DNA from 2 places in the Bradyrhizobium sp. SZCCHNR3119 genome. Region 1 is predicted to be linked to the other one. Evidence: predicted binding sites of a transcription regulator. Region 1 holds the regulator's gene; the other holds the start of a gene.
The links. The regulator PhoB, encoded in region 1, activates phosphate uptake and scavenging genes when phosphate is short. The targets are predictions, from matches to a motif close to TGTCATNNANCTGTCAT.

Region 1 (7,452 bases):
ACTCGCAGGTGACCACGACCTTGTCGTCCTTCACCATGTCGGCGCGGTCCTGGGCTGAGAAGCTCTTCAGCATGTTCGCCACCGCATCGCGCGAGCAGGAGCAGCGCGCCTGCAAGGGATGCTCCTTGAACACGCGCACGCCACGCTCGTGGAACAGCCGATACAGCAGGCGTTCGCCGGACAGCGCGGGATCGATCAGTTCGACATCCTCGACAGTCGCGACCAGCGACTGGCCCTCGACCCAGGCCTCGTCCTCCTCGACCGTGTGGACCTCGGTACCCTCGGGCGCATCGCCCGGATGCAGATCGGCCTGCCGCGCACGCTCCGGCGCCTTCGGCAGAAACTGCGTCAACAGCCCACCGGCGCGCCAACGATGCTTGCCGCCGCTCCATTCCTCGCCGACCGCAAGCCGCACGCGGGTCGGGATCTGTTCGGAGCGCAGGAAATATTCGTGCGCGGCCTCTTCCAGGCTGCCGCCGTTGAGCGCGACCAGACCCTGGTAGCGGCTCATGTCCGGCCCCTGATCGATCGTCATCGCCAGATGGCCCTTGCCGAGCAGGGAGCCGGAATCCTTGGCCTCGGACAGCCGGGCTTCGTCATAGCGCGCATAGGCGCGCAGCCGGTCAGGCGCCTGGAAGTCGACCACCAGGAACGAGACCGGGCCGTCGGTCTGGGTCTGCAGGATGAAGCGACCCTCGAACTTCAGGGACGAGCCGAGCAGGGTCGTCAGCACGATCGCCTCGCCCAGCAGCTTGCCGACGGGCGCGGGATAAGCGTGCTTGGTCAGGATATCGTCGAGCGCCGGCCCCATGCGGGTCAGCCGTCCCCGCAGATCCAGCGCTGCGACCTCGAACGGCAGCACGGCGTCGTCGACCGGCACGGCCGACGGCGCGCGGATATCGCTTTGAAGTTTGATTTCAATGTCGGGAGAATTGGCCATCATGGGCCTCTAGATGGGGTCGATGATAGTAAATGGAAAGGGGCGATGGACCTCTGCTCTCGCGCCGAGCTCAGTGCACCCTCTCCCCTTGTGGGAGAGGGTGGCGCGATGACGCGCAGCGACAGCGCGCCGGGTGAGGGGTCTTTCACGCCGCGCCGAGCCTTGCGAGAATATCTTCCATGACAGCCGTTCGACGCTGCAGCACATCATTGTTCCAATACCGCGCAACAGCGAACCCCTCGAGCGCGAGTACATGATCTCTTGCGACGTCAGTCGCCGATGACGCGTGCTGGCTTCCATCGATCTCGATCACGAGCCGCCGTTCGAAACAGACGAAATCCAGAATATACTGCTTGAACGGGCGGCTCGTGATGAATCGCGGCGCACCTACGGCGAGATCGTTCGTCAGCTCGTGGAGCGGCCTTAAGCTCCCGCCCCAAAGCACCAGGCCAGAATGCCCTTCTGGGCATGCAGGCGGTTTTCGGCCTCGTCGAACACCACCGATTGCGGGCCGTCGATCACCTCGTCGGTGACCTCCTCGCCGCGATGGGCGGGCAGACAGTGCATGAAGATCGCGTCCTGCTTTGCCAGCGACATCAGCTTGGAATTGACCTGATAGGGCTTGAGCAGATTGTGGCGATGCTCGCCGTCCTTGTCGCCCATCGACACCCAAGTATCGGTGACGACGCAATCAGCGCCCGCAACCGCCTCTTCCGGATCATGGCCAAGGCGAATATCCGCGTTCGTGGCGCGGATGAAATCCTTCATCACCTTGCCCGGCGCGAGCTGCGGCGGGGTCGCGACATTGAGCCTGAAGTTGAAGCGCTCCGCGGCGTGGGCCCAGGAGGCCAAAACGTTGTTGTCGTCGCCGCTCCAGGCCACGGTACGGCCCTCGATGGACCCGCGGTGCTCCTCGAACGTCATCACGTCGGCCATCACCTGGCAGGGATGCGAGCGCCGCGTCAGCCCGTTGATGACGGGCACGGTGGCATACTCCGCGAGCTCGAGCAGCGCATCGTGGCTCAGGATCCGTATCATGATGGCATCGACATAACGCGACAGCACGCGCGCGGTGTCGGCGATGGTCTCGCCGCGGCCGAGCTGCATTTCGGCGCCGGTCAGCATGATCGACTCGCCGCCGAGCTGGCGCATGCCGACGTCGAAGGAGACGCGGGTGCGCGTCGAGGGCTTCTCGAAGATCATCGCCAACACCTTGCCCTCGAGCGGCTTCTTCGCCGGCTCGTGCGCCTTCAGCTTCTTCTTCATGTCGCTGGACAGCGCGAGCATGGAGCGCAGCTCGGGTAGCGGAACCTCAGATATGTCGAGGAAATGACGGGGGGTCTTACTCATGACGCGGCTGCCTGCTTCGACTGACCGCTCGATAGCGCCGTACAGGCGCGATCGAGCCGCTGCACCGACTCTTCGATCTCGGTTTCGTTGACGATCAAGGGCGGCAGGAAGCGCACCACGTTGTCGCCGGCGCCGACGGTCAACAGCTTCTCGTCGCGGAGCGCCGCGATCAGATCGGCCGACGGAACCACGGCCTTGATGCCGATCAAGAGACCTTCGCCGCGGACCTCGGAGATCACCTCCGGGTGGCGATCGATCACGGCGGCGAGCTTCTGCTTGAGCAGCAGCGACATCTTGCGCGCGTGCTCGAAGAAGCCCGGCGCCAGCATCACGTCCAGCACCGCATTGGCCGCGGCCACCGCCAGCGGGTTGCCGCCGAAGGTCGAACCATGCGAGCCCGCCGTCATGCCGGCCGCAGCATCGGCCGTGGCGAGGCACGCGCCGATCGGGAAACCGCCGCCGAGCGCTTTCGCCAGCGACATCACGTCGGGCTCGACCCCGAGCCAGCGATGCGCGAACAGCTCGCCGGTGCGGCCCATGCCAGTCTGCACCTCGTCGAACACGAGCAGCAGGCCGTGCGCGTTGCAGAGCTCGCGCAGGGCCTTGTAGAAGCCCAGCGGCGCGGTGCGCACGCCACCCTCACCTTGCACCGGCTCGATCAAGATGCCCGCGGTGTGCGGGCCGATCGCCTTCTTCACCGCTTCGAGATCGCCGAGCGGGACTTGGTCGAAACCATCCATCGGCGGGCCGAAGCCGTCGAGATATTTGGCCGAGCCGGTGGCCGCGAGCGTCGCCAGCGTGCGGCCGTGGAACGCGCCCTCGAACGTAACGATGCGGTAACGTTCCGGATGCCCCTTGGCGGCGTGATGCTTGCGCGTGATCTTGATCGCGCATTCCATCGCTTCGGCGCCGGAATTGGCGAAGAACACGTAGTCGGCGAAGCTCTGCTCGCACAGCCGCGCCGCAAGCCGCTCGCCGTCCGGGCTCTTGAACAGGTTCGACATGTGCCAGAGCTTGGTCGCCTGCTCCTGCAGCGCCTTCACCAAATGCGGATGCGCGTGACCCAGCGCATTCACGGCGACGCCGGAGGTGAAGTCGAGATAGCGCTCGCCATTGGTCGCGATCAGCCAGGCGCCCTCGCCGCGCTCGAAGGCGAGATCGATCCGGGCAAATACGGGGAGCAGATGCGACGCGACGTCCGTCATGGCTGATCACTTGAGCTGACGGGCCGGTCAAGACGCGCACGAGGAGGCGCAAAGCAGCGCCATCGCGCACCCGGGACCCGGCCCTGGAAAACAAAATGTGCCGCCTTTTCAAGGCGGCACGGACAACTATTGTATGCGCAGGACGTTCGCTGTCAACACGCGTGAGCCAGCCGCCTCAGCGCGGAACAGGTGGGGTTTCCGGTCGATGACAGTGCTAAGCGTTCCCGGTCCACATCGACGGAAGGTGTGGACGGTGGCCCCCGACTCTTGCGCGGGAGTCACGGCATATTGTAGCGTTTTTCGCATCGAGTACGACATCTCGTGCAGCAGGTCTGATCCTTAAGAGTTCGGTGGTTCGGCGTACACGTCCGGGCGCGCATCTCGCGCCCGGCGAGGGCTAAGGGATTCTGCGAGCAGGGATTTTCGTGAGTTTGGCACCGCAGCGCTGTCCCGAAACTGGCCAGCGAAACGCGAAGGGAAAGGTGCGATGACGGTATTGACCTGGTCGGACGATCGCGTCGAGCAGTTGAAAAAGCTCTGGGAGGCCGGACTGTCGGCCAGCCAGATCGCAGCGGAGCTCGGAAATGTGACGCGCAACGCCGTGATCGGCAAGGTCCACAGGCTCGGCCTCTCCGGTCGCGCCAAGAGCCCTGCCGCCGCCGCTCCGCGTCAGCGCAAGGCGCGCCCCGCTCAGCCGATGATGCGGGTGGCCCGCCCGGTGGCGCGCGGCAATACCGCGCTCGCCCAGGTGTTCGAGGTCGAGACGGAGCCCGATCCGATCACCTTCGACAATGTGGTGCCGATGAACCAGCGGCTGTCGCTGCTCGAGCTCCGCGAAGGCACCTGCCACTGGCCGGTCGGCGATCCCGCCAGCGCGGACTTCTTCTTCTGCGGCGGCAAGGCGCTGAACGGCCTGCCCTATTGCGCGCAGCATTCGCGCATCGCCTATCAGCCCGCGGCCGATCGCCGTCGTCACCCCGGCAAGAGCCCGGCACGCTGATCTGTTGCGCATCTTGGACGCGCTGTTAGCTCAGCCATCAGCTGTCGTCCCCGCGAACGCGGGGACCCATAACCACCGGCGGGCGTGGTTATGATGGATGTTAGCTACAGCTGCAGCTCTATCATCAGCATTTGCGGTTATGGGTACCGGCGTTCGCCGGGATGACGGCGGCGCACGTTGCAAGCGCGCTTGTCATGACAAAAAAGGCGGAGCCGAAGCTCCGCCTTTGATCGGGCGCTGTTTGTCGCCGCGCGATCGCCCTCAGCTCACGATTCCGCCTTCGCAAAGCGGTCGTCGAGCGCATAGCCCGCGCCACGCACGGTGCGGATCGGATCCTGTTCGCGTCCCGGATTGAGCAGCTTGCGCAAGCGTCCGATGTGCACGTCCACCGTACGCTCGTCGATGTAGATGTCGCGGCCCCAGACGCTGTCGAGCAGCTGCTCGCGGCTGAACACGCGGCCCGGATGTTCCAGGAAGAACTCAAGCAGCCGATATTCGGTCGGCCCGAGATCGATCGGCCGGCCGGAGCGGGCGACGCGGCGCTTCTCGCGATCGAGCTCGATGTCGCCATAGGCGAGCACGGTGGCGAGCCGCTCGGGGCTCGCGCGGCGGAGCAGACCCTTCACGCGGGCCAACAGCTCGGGCACCGAGAACGGCTTGACGATGTAATCGTCCGCCCCGGTGGCGAGCCCGCGGACCCGCTCGCTCTCCTCGCCGCGCGCCGTCAGCATGATGATCGGCAGCTGCTTGGTCTCGGGCCGGGCGCGCAGGCGCCGGCACAGCTCGATGCCGGACAGGCCCGGCAGCATCCAGTCCAGCACCACGAGATCGGGCACCCGTTCCTTCAGTCGCGTGTCGGCGTCGTCGCCGCGCGCAACCGTCTCGACCTCGTAACCTTCGGTCTCGAGATTGTAGCGCAGCAGCGTCGTCAGCGCTTCCTCGTCTTCCACAACCAGAATGCGCGCACTCATCGCTCAGCTTCTCTCTCAGTTTCCGGGGGCGGTGGCCGCGAAGGACGTCATGTCGCCCTTCGGACGCTTGTCGATCATCGGCTGGCCTTCGATCATGTAGAACACGGTTTCCGCGATGTTGGTCGCATGATCGCCGATCCGTTCGATGTTCTTGGCGCAGAACATCAGGTGAATGCAGAACGAGATGTTGCGGGGATCTTCCATCATGTAGGTGAGCAGCTCGCGGAACAGCGAGGTGCAGATGGCGTCGACCTCCTCGTCGCCCTTCCACACCGTCATCGCCGCCGGCAGATCGTGGGCGGCATAGGCGTCGAGCACCGACTTGACCTGCGACTGCACCAGGTCGGTCATGTGCTCCAAACCGCGGATCAGCTTCAAGGGATGGAAATCGCTCTCCAGCGCGGCGACGCGCTTGCCGATGTTCTTGGCGAGGTCGCCGATCCGCTCGAGGTCGGTCGCAACCCGCATCGCGCCGACGATCTCGCGCAGGTCCACCGCCATCGGCTGCCGGCGGGCGATGGTGAGCACCGCGCGCTCCTCGATCAGCCGCTGCAGACTGTCGATCTCGGCGTCCGTCTGGATCACCCGCTCGCCGAGCGCGACGTCGCGCCGCACCAGCGCGTCGACGGAATCCACGATCAGCCGCTCGGCCAAGCCGCCCATCTCCGCGACCAGCCGCGTCAGCTCCTGCAGGTCACTGTCAAACGCCTTGACGGTATGTTCACTGGCCATGTCTGTCTCCTCGGCAATGCCGTCGTAGTCCGGCGCGTCAATTCGGGTCTCGCTGCCTCAGCCAACTGCCCCTTGCCGACCGATGCAAGGGGTCCGTTTCCGGCATCAGCCGAAGCGGCCGGTGATGTAGTCCTGGGTCCGCCGATCGCTCGGCGAGGTGAAGATCTTGCTGGTATCGTCGAACTCGATCAGCTCGCCGAGATACATGAAGGCGGTCTTGTCGGAGACGCGGGCCGCCTGCTGCATGTTGTGGGTCACGATCGCGATCGTGTAGTTGTCCGACAGCTCCTGGATCAACTCCTCGACCTTGGCGGTCGAGATCGGATCGAGCGCCGAGCACGGCTCGTCGAACAGGATCACCTCGGGACGCACCGCAACGGTGCGGGCAATACAGAGACGCTGTTGCTGGCCGCCGGAAAGGCTCAGGCCCGAGGCGTTGAGCTTGTCCTTGACCTCGTTCCACAGCGCGCCGCCGCGCAACGCCTTCTCGACCCGGTCATCCATCTCGGATTTGGAGATCTTCTCATACAGGCGGATGCCGAAGGCGATGTTCTCGTAGATCGTCATCGGGAACGGCGTCGGCTTCTGGAACACCATGCCGACGCGCGCACGCAAGAGGTTCAGGTCGAGCTTGGGGTCGAGGATGTTGGTGTTGTCCAGCATCAGCTGGCCTTCGGCGCGCTGGCCCGGATACAGATCATACATCCGGTTGAAGATGCGCAGCAGCGTGGACTTGCCGCAGCCGGACGGTCCGATGAAGGCCGTCACCCGGTTGGTTCCGAGCGACAGGTTGATGTTCTTCAGCGCATGGTGATCGCCGTAATAAAAGTTCAGGTTCCGGACCGTCACCTTCGCCGGGGCGTCCGGCAAGGATTTGTTCGGAATGACGCCCGCCGGACTTGAGACGGAAACAGACATGTCGGTCATTTTGCGCTCCTCTCGGCGCCCAGAATGCGGGCCCCGATGTTCAGGGCAAGTACGGTCAAGGTAATCAAAAGGGCCCCGGTCCAGGCCAGCTGCTTCCAATAGGCATAGGGGCTCTGGACGAAGTTGTTGATGGTCACCGGCAGGTTGGCCATCGTGTGGGTAAGATCGAGGCTCCAGAACTGGTTCGACAACGCAGTGAACAGGAGCGGCGCGGTCTCGCCGGCCACGCGAGCGGTCGCCAGCAGGACGCCCGTGATCAAGCCGGAGCGCGCCGCGCGATAGGCGATGCGCCGGATCACCAGCGAACGCGGCAGGCCAAGTGCGGAG
Region 2 (7,452 bases), on a different contig from region 1:
ATCGCGTCCGTCAGTCGCACGCGGCGGACGATTTCCGGCGCAAAGCTCGGCACGCCGACGAAGGTCAGGTCCTCGCCCTCGGTCAGGGTGTCGCCGATGCGAAGCGAGCCGTGATTGGGAATGCCGACGACATCGCCGGCAAAGGCCTCATCCGCCACCGAACGGTCCTGCGCGAAGAAGAATTGCGGGCTCGACAGCGGCATGGTCTTGCCGGTGCGCACCAGCTTCGCCTTCATGCCGCGGCTGAGCTTGCCCGAGCACAGCCGCGCGAAGGCGATGCGGTCTCGATGGTTGGGATCCATGTTCGCCTGGATCTTGAACACGAAGGCGCTCATGCGCGGCTCGGCCGCGTCGACCTTGCGCAGGTCGGAATCCTGGGCGCGCGGCGACGGCGCATAGCGCCCGAGGCCTTCGAGCAGATCGCCGACGCCGAAATTGCGCAGCGCGCTGCCGAAATAGACCGGGGTTAGATGGCCCTCTCGGAACGCCTCCAGCTCGAACGGCTTGCAGGCTTCCCTGACCAGTTCGAGCTCGTCCTTGATCTGGCCGATATCGAGATTGGCATTGATCTTGGAAAGTTCGCCGATCTCGATCTGCTGCGCAGCACCGGTCTTGGCGCCGCCGCCTTCGAGCAGGCGCACGCCGCCGTCACGGATGTCGTAGGTGCCGATGAAGTCGCGGCCGCGGCCCACGGGCCACGTCATCGGGGTGGTGTCGAGCGCCAGCGTCTTCTCGATCTCGTCCATCAGCTCGAAAGTATCGCGGCTCTCGCGATCCATCTTGTTGATGAAGGTGATGATCGGGATGTCGCGCAGGCGGCAAACCTCGAACAGTTTTCGCGTGCGCGCCTCGATGCCCTTGGCGGCGTCGATCACCATGACCGCGGAATCGACCGCGGTCAGCGTGCGGTAAGTATCCTCGCTGAAGTCCTCGTGGCCCGGCGTGTCCAGCAGGTTGAACACGAGCCCCTCGAACTCGAAAGTCATGACCGAGGTGACGACCGAGATGCCGCGCTCGCGCTCGATCTTCATCCAGTCCGAGCGGGTGTTGCGGCGCTCGCCCTTGGCTTTGACCTGTCCGGCCAGATTGATGGCACCGCCGAACAGCAGCAGCTTTTCCGTCAGCGTGGTCTTGCCGGCGTCCGGATGCGAGATGATGGCAAAGGTGCGCCGTCGTGCCACCTCGTCGGAGAGCGGCGAGCGGATTGGCGTTTCGGTCATAAGCGCGGAATCGGACATGAGGCGGCGAGCGTCTTGAGGGCGTCGGACGTGATGTGTGACGGGAAGCGCGCGGGATCACGGCCGCTGCGCGCCCCTCATATAGGGGTTTTGCAGCGCAACTCCAACCGGCGAAATACTGCCGGAACGGTCCCTTCGGGTCAGTGCCGCAGCACCGAGACCAGCCAATAGGCCAGCGCGGCGACCAGGGCCGAGGCCGGAATCGTGAAGATCCAGGCATAGACGATCGATCCGGCCACGTTCCAGCGGACCGCCGAGGCCCGGCGGGCCGCTCCGACACCGACGATGGCGCCCGTGATCGTGTGGGTGGTCGAGACCGGCACGCCCAGCGCAGTCGCCATGAACAGCGTGATCGCGCCCCCAGTCTCGGCGCAGAAACCCTGCATCGGGGTCAGCTTGGTGATGCGCAGGCCCATGGTGCGCACGATCCGCCATCCGCCCATCAGGGTGCCCAGCGCCATCGCCGCCTGGCACGACAGCACGACCCAGAATGGAATGCCGAAGTCGCCCCCGAGATACCCCTGCGAATAGAGCAGCACCGCGATGATGCCCATCGTCTTCTGGGCGTCGTTGCCGCCATGGCCGAGCGAATAGAGCGAGGCCGAGGCGAACTGCAGGATGCGAAAGGCCCGGTCCACCGCAAAGGGCGTGGAGCGCACCGAGGCCCAGGAGACGATCGCGACCAGGATCATGGCCAGGACCAGCCCGAGCAGCGGCGACAGCACGATCGCAAGCACCGTCTTCGACAGCCCGCTCCACACGGTCGCCGACAGACCCGCCTTGGCCACCCCTGCCCCGACCAGGCCCCCGATCAAGGCGTGGGAGCTGGACGATGGAATGCCGGCCGCCCAGGTGATCAGGTTCCAGGCGATGGCGCCGAGCAGCGCGGCGAAGATCACCTGCGCGTCGACGACCGAAGGTTCGATGATGCCGGTGCCGATGGTCTGGGCGACATGCAGACCGAACACCCCGAAGGCAATGAAGTTGAAAAAGGCCGCCCAGAACACCGCATATTGCGGCCGCAGCACCCGCGTCGACACGATCGTCGCGATGGAGTTGGCGGCGTCATGCAGCCCGTTCAGGAAATCGAAGGCGAGCGCGACCGCGATCAACCCGACCAGGAGCGGAAGACCGAGAGGAGCATCCACGACGGCGCCCTACACCTGTTCGATCATGATCGAATTGATCTCATTGGCGACGTCGTCGAAACGGTCGGCGACCTTCTCCAGGTGGTCGTAGATCTCGGCGCCGATGATGAAGTCCATGGTGTTGGCGTGGCGGTGCTTGAGGAACAGCTCCTTCAGCCCGATGTCGTGGAGATCGTCGACGCGGCCCTCGAGCTTGGTCATCTCTTCGGTGATGGCGGTGATCATCGGCACATTCTGGCCGATCGCCCGCAGCAGCGGCAAAGCCCGGCCGGTCAGATTGGCGCATTCGACCAGGAGCCCGCCCATCTCGCGCATGGTCGGCTCGAACTCCTTGACCTCGAACATCATGACCGCCTTGGCGGTCTGCTGCATCTGATCGATCGCGTCGTCCATCGAGGTGATCAGACTCTTGATATCTCCGCGATCGAACGGCGTGATGAAGGTCCGGCGAACAGCCGTCAGCACCTCGCGGGTGACGTTGTCGGCCTCGTTCTCGAACTGGTTGACCCGTTGGCAGTGCATAAGGATGTCATCGCCACCCTTCAGCATGTCCTGCAGCGCCAGTGCCCCCTCGATCACCACCTTGTTGTGGCGAGCGAACAGGTCGAAAAAGCGCTCCTCCTTGGGGAGGACGGCGCGAAACAAGTGCAGCATGAGACGAGATCCATCGATCGGAAACGGGCCGAGGGCGGCCCGTCACAAATCTGTCATAACGCGGATCGCGTTCCGATAGAAGCGGAAGCCTCGTCGTCCACCGCTTTCTTGGGCAAAAAATTGCTGCAATATCAACGGCTAGAGCGAGCGCCGAAACAAATGGGCGATCTCGCCGACCACGCCGCGGCGGAAGGTCAGCACACAGGCGACGAAGATCACGCCCTGGATCACTGTCACCCACTGGCCGAACCCGGCCAGATATTGCTGCATGGCGATGATCACGAAGGCGCCGACGACCGGTCCGAACACCGTCCCCAGACCACCGACCAGGGTCATCAGCACGATCTCGCCCGACATCGACCAGTGCACGTCGGTCAGCGAGGCGTTCTGCGCCACGAACACTTTCAGCGCGCCGGCAAAGCCTGCGATCGTCCCCGACAGGATGAAGGCCAGCAGCTTGTACTGGTCGGTCTTGTAACCGAGGGAGATGGCCCGCTGCTCGTTTTCCCGGATCGACTTCAGCACCTCGCCGAAGGGCGAGTTGATGGTCCGGAAGATCAGCAGAAAGCCGGCGAGAAAGCCCACCAGCACGACATAGTACAGGACCGTCGACTTCGACAGATCGAAGATGCCGAACAGGTGCCCCTGCGGGATGCCCTGGATGCCGTCTTCGCCATGGGTGAACGGCGTCTGCAGATAGATGAAATAGAGCAACTGCGACAGCGCCAGCGTGATCATCGAGAAATAGATGCCCTGGCGCCGGATCGAGATATAGCCGGTGACGACCGAAAGCGCGAAGGCTCCCGCGACGCCGACCAGGATGCCGAGCTCCGGCGGCAAGCCCCACAGTTTCAAGGCGTGCGCGCTGCAATAGCCGGCCGTGCCCAGGAACATCGCGTGGCCAAATGACAGCAGGCCGCCATAGCCGATCAAGAGGTTGAAGGCGCAGGCGAGCAGCGCAAAGCACAGCGCCTGCATCACGAAGAAGGGATAGATCCCGGTCCACGGCACCAGCGCAAGCAGCGCTGCCATGATGACGAAGGCGATCATTTCGTCGCGCATCGCGCGCGGGGTGATCGGCAATGTAGCGTCGGTGATCGAAGTCATGTCAGGCGGCCCGTCCGGTCAGACCCGTCGGCTTCACCAGCAACACCAGGACCATGAGTACGAAGACCACGGTGTTGGAAGCCTCGGGATAGAAATACTTGGTCAATCCCTCGATCACGCCGAGCGCAAAGCCGGTGATGATCGAGCCCATGATCGAGCCCATGCCGCCGATCACGACGACCGCGAAGACGACGATGATGAGGTCGGCCCCCATCAGCGGGCGGACCTGGTTGATCGGCGCCGACAATACGCCGGCGAGCGCGGCAAGACCGACACCAAGCCCGTAGGTCAGCGTGATCATGCGTGGCACGTTGATGCCAAAGGCACGCACCAAGGTGGGATTTTCGGTCGCGGCGCGCAGGTAAGCACCGAGCCGGGTGCGCTCGATCAGGAACCAGGTGGCGACGCAGACGACGAGCGAAAACACCACGACCCAGCCGCGATAGACGGGCAAGAACATGAAGCCGAGATTCATGCCGCCGCGGAGCTGCTCTGGGATCGAATAGGGCAGACCAGAGGAGCCGAAATAGTTCTGGAAGACGCCCTGCACGATCAGCGCGATGCCGAAGGTGAGTAACAGGCCGTAGAGATGGTCGAGGCCGGCCAGCCACTGCAGGAGCGTGCGCTCCAGGATCATACCGAAGATCCCGACCGCGATCGGCGCCAGGATCAGCGCCCACCAATAGCCGAGTCCAGTGACGTTCAGGAGAAAATAGGCGCAGAACGCGCCCATCATGTAGAGCGCGCCATGGGCGAAGTTGATGATGTTGAGCATGCCGAAGATGACGGCAAGCCCGAGACTGAGCAGCGCGTAGAACGAGCCGTTGATCAGTCCGACCAGAAGCTGTGCGTAGAGGGCTTGCATCCTTGGTGTCTCTTCGTCGTTTCGCTCGTCGTCGATTGCGTTGGCGTCGTTTGGCGACGCCTATCCTGATGCTTTCCGTCCCGGCATCCGTCGGCGCAAGGCCTCGGCGGCCGTCAGACGCCGAGATAGCTGTGCAGCTTGTCCATATTGGCCGGCAGTTCGGCATTGGAAAAGCCGTCGATCACCTTGCCGTGTTCGACGACGAAATAGCGGTCGGCCACGGTGGAGGCGAAACGGAAGTTCTGTTCGACCAGGAGGATCGTAAAGCCCTCCTTCTTCAGCCGCGCGATGGTGTGGCCGATCTGCTGAATGATCACCGGAGCGAGGCCCTCGGTCGGCTCGTCCAGCATCAACAGGCTCGCACCGGTGCGCAGGATGCGCGCGATCGCCAGCATCTGCTGCTCGCCGCCGGAGAGCTTGGTCCCCTGGCTCTTCAAGCGCTCCTTCAGGTTCGGAAACAGCTCGAAGATCTGCTCGAGCGAAAGTCCGCCGGCGCGGACTACCGGCGGCAGCAGCAGGTTCTCACGCACGTCCAGGCTCGCGAAGATGCCGCGCTCCTCCGGACACAGCGCGATGCCGAGCCGCGCGATCTTGTCGGAGGTCATGCGGATCAATTCGCGCTCGTTGAAGCGCACCGAGCCTGTGCGCTTGCCGATGATCCCCATGATCGACTTCAACGTCGTGGTCTTGCCGGCGCCGTTGCGGCCGAGCAGCGTAACCACCTCGCCGGCATTCACGTTGAAGTTCATGCCGTGCAGAATGTGGGATTCGCCGTACCAGGCCTCGAGATTTTTGACCTCGAGAATGGTGTCGGTCGCAGCGGTCTCTGCGCCTCGGGTCGCGACCATCACCTCAGGCATGACCGGCTCCCAGATAGGCTTCCTTGACCCGTTCGTCCTTGGAGAGTTCGGAATAAGGACCTTCGGTCAGCACCTGGCCGCGCGTGAGCACGGTGATGATGTCGGAGAGATTGGCGACGACGCTCAGATTATGTTCGACCATCAGGATGGTGTACTTGGCGGAGATCCGCTTGATGAGCGCCGCGATCTTGTCGATGTCCTCGTGCCCCATGCCGGCCATCGGCTCGTCGAGCAGCATCATTTCCGGATCGAGCGCCAGCGTCGTCGCGATCTCAAGTGCACGCTTGCGTCCATACGGCATCTCGACCGCCGGCGTGTTGGCGAATTCGCTCAGGCCCACGTCGTTCAGAAGCTCGTGCGCCCGGCCATTGAAACGGTTCAGCACCGACTTGGAACGCCAGAAATCGAACGAGCTGCCGTGCTGGCGCTGCAATGCGACGCGGACGTTCTCCAACGCCGTCAGATGCGGAAATACCGCCGAGATCTGAAACGAGCGGACCAGCCCGAGGCGCGCGACATCGGCCGGCGCCATCGCGGTAATGTCCTGCCCGTTATAGACGATCTTGCCGGCCGAAGGCCGCAGGAACTTGGTCAGCAGGTTGAAACAGGTGGTCTTGCCGGCCCCGTTCGGGCCGATCAGCGCATGGATGCTCCCGCGGCGAACCTTGAGCGAGACATCGCGTACGGCGAAGAACCCCGCGAACTCCTTGGTCAATCCGTGGGTTTCGAGAATGAACTCATCAGCCAAACAAATTTCCCCCTGCCCGGCGCCATCAAAGCGGACGCCCGGATCATTATTCGTTCTCGGCTGACCCTTTGGAAGCCTGGACATTTCCTTTGACTATCCTAGGCCGGCCGCCTCCTGGCGCGGAATATGCCGTCAAACGAGGCAGTTAGGCAAGGCGGAAAGCTGTGCATTCACATCCCCGCGGCGGACATTGACCTGTCGTTGAATAAGCCAGCCAATTCGCGCTCTCAGAGAATCTCTTGCGCTCGTCTGCCGCCTGATCCGATGCGATTCACAGCCGGAGCGCAGCTTAGACATTTCGAATGCATCATGGCTTCGCGTCGTCCGACAAATTGAGCAGTGCGATCTCAAGTTGCTTGCTCAGGCTGTCTACGCATGTCCGCTGCATGTGCGCGCGACTACATGAGGCTCCGCGCCCGCGATCGATCGTGAACCCGTGCACCGCACGCGTGGCAACACCAGGACGGATGATCAGCTCGATTGAAATCCCCGCGACCATGTGGGAGCCGATCCAACCAATCATTTTACCGAGCCGACATTGCGAATCCGGTATTGAAGGCTGTATGTGCTCCTGCAATTGCGAACTCGGACCCGCATTGAAGCGGCCGGGCAAAGGCCATTTGATTCGGGCTGCGAGCTATGGAATTTGAGAGTGCCGGCCCTTCGGTTGTCAAATCCATCAGGCAGCGCGTTTTGCTGAACGCTTGGTTGCGCGCGAGGCAGAACGAACGGCCCTTGCCCGGGCTCGCCGGCTTTCACCCCGAGGACATCGCCGACGAGTTGCCCGACATGATGCACTTCGCTGTCGAAACCGAGGGGGCAAGCGTTCGCT

Region 2: QX034_RS27520 (DUF47 domain-containing protein) is a predicted target of PhoB. The motif match lies at 3,081-3,097, and genes of this name have one in related genera.

Annotation. Positions count from the first base shown of each region.
Region 1 is NZ_JAUEUV010000001.1:2,074,325-2,081,776, forward strand. Features, by position in the region: gene QX034_RS09815 (Hsp33 family molecular chaperone) at 1-943, opposite strand, end outside; gene QX034_RS09820 (DUF559 domain-containing protein) at 1,086-1,286, opposite strand; gene QX034_RS09825 (hypothetical protein) at 1,227-1,367, shown strand; gene argF (ornithine carbamoyltransferase) at 1,364-2,290, opposite strand; gene QX034_RS09835 (aspartate aminotransferase family protein) at 2,287-3,495, opposite strand; gene QX034_RS09840 (GcrA family cell cycle regulator) at 3,983-4,495, shown strand; gene phoB (phosphate regulon transcriptional regulator PhoB) at 4,762-5,466, opposite strand; gene phoU (phosphate signaling complex protein PhoU) at 5,482-6,198, opposite strand; gene pstB (phosphate ABC transporter ATP-binding protein PstB) at 6,304-7,125, opposite strand; gene pstA (phosphate ABC transporter permease PstA) at 7,122-7,452, opposite strand, start outside.
Region 2 is NZ_JAUEUV010000002.1:48,652-56,103, reverse strand. Features, by position in the region: gene QX034_RS27530 (peptide chain release factor 3) at 1-1,238, opposite strand, end outside; gene QX034_RS27525 (anion permease) at 1,379-2,386, opposite strand; gene QX034_RS27520 (DUF47 domain-containing protein) at 2,396-3,040, opposite strand; gene QX034_RS27515 (branched-chain amino acid ABC transporter permease) at 3,179-4,147, opposite strand; gene QX034_RS27510 (branched-chain amino acid ABC transporter permease) at 4,149-5,012, opposite strand; gene QX034_RS27505 (ABC transporter ATP-binding protein) at 5,126-5,872, opposite strand; gene QX034_RS27500 (ABC transporter ATP-binding protein) at 5,865-6,620, opposite strand; gene QX034_RS27495 (hypothetical protein) at 7,356-7,452, shown strand, end outside.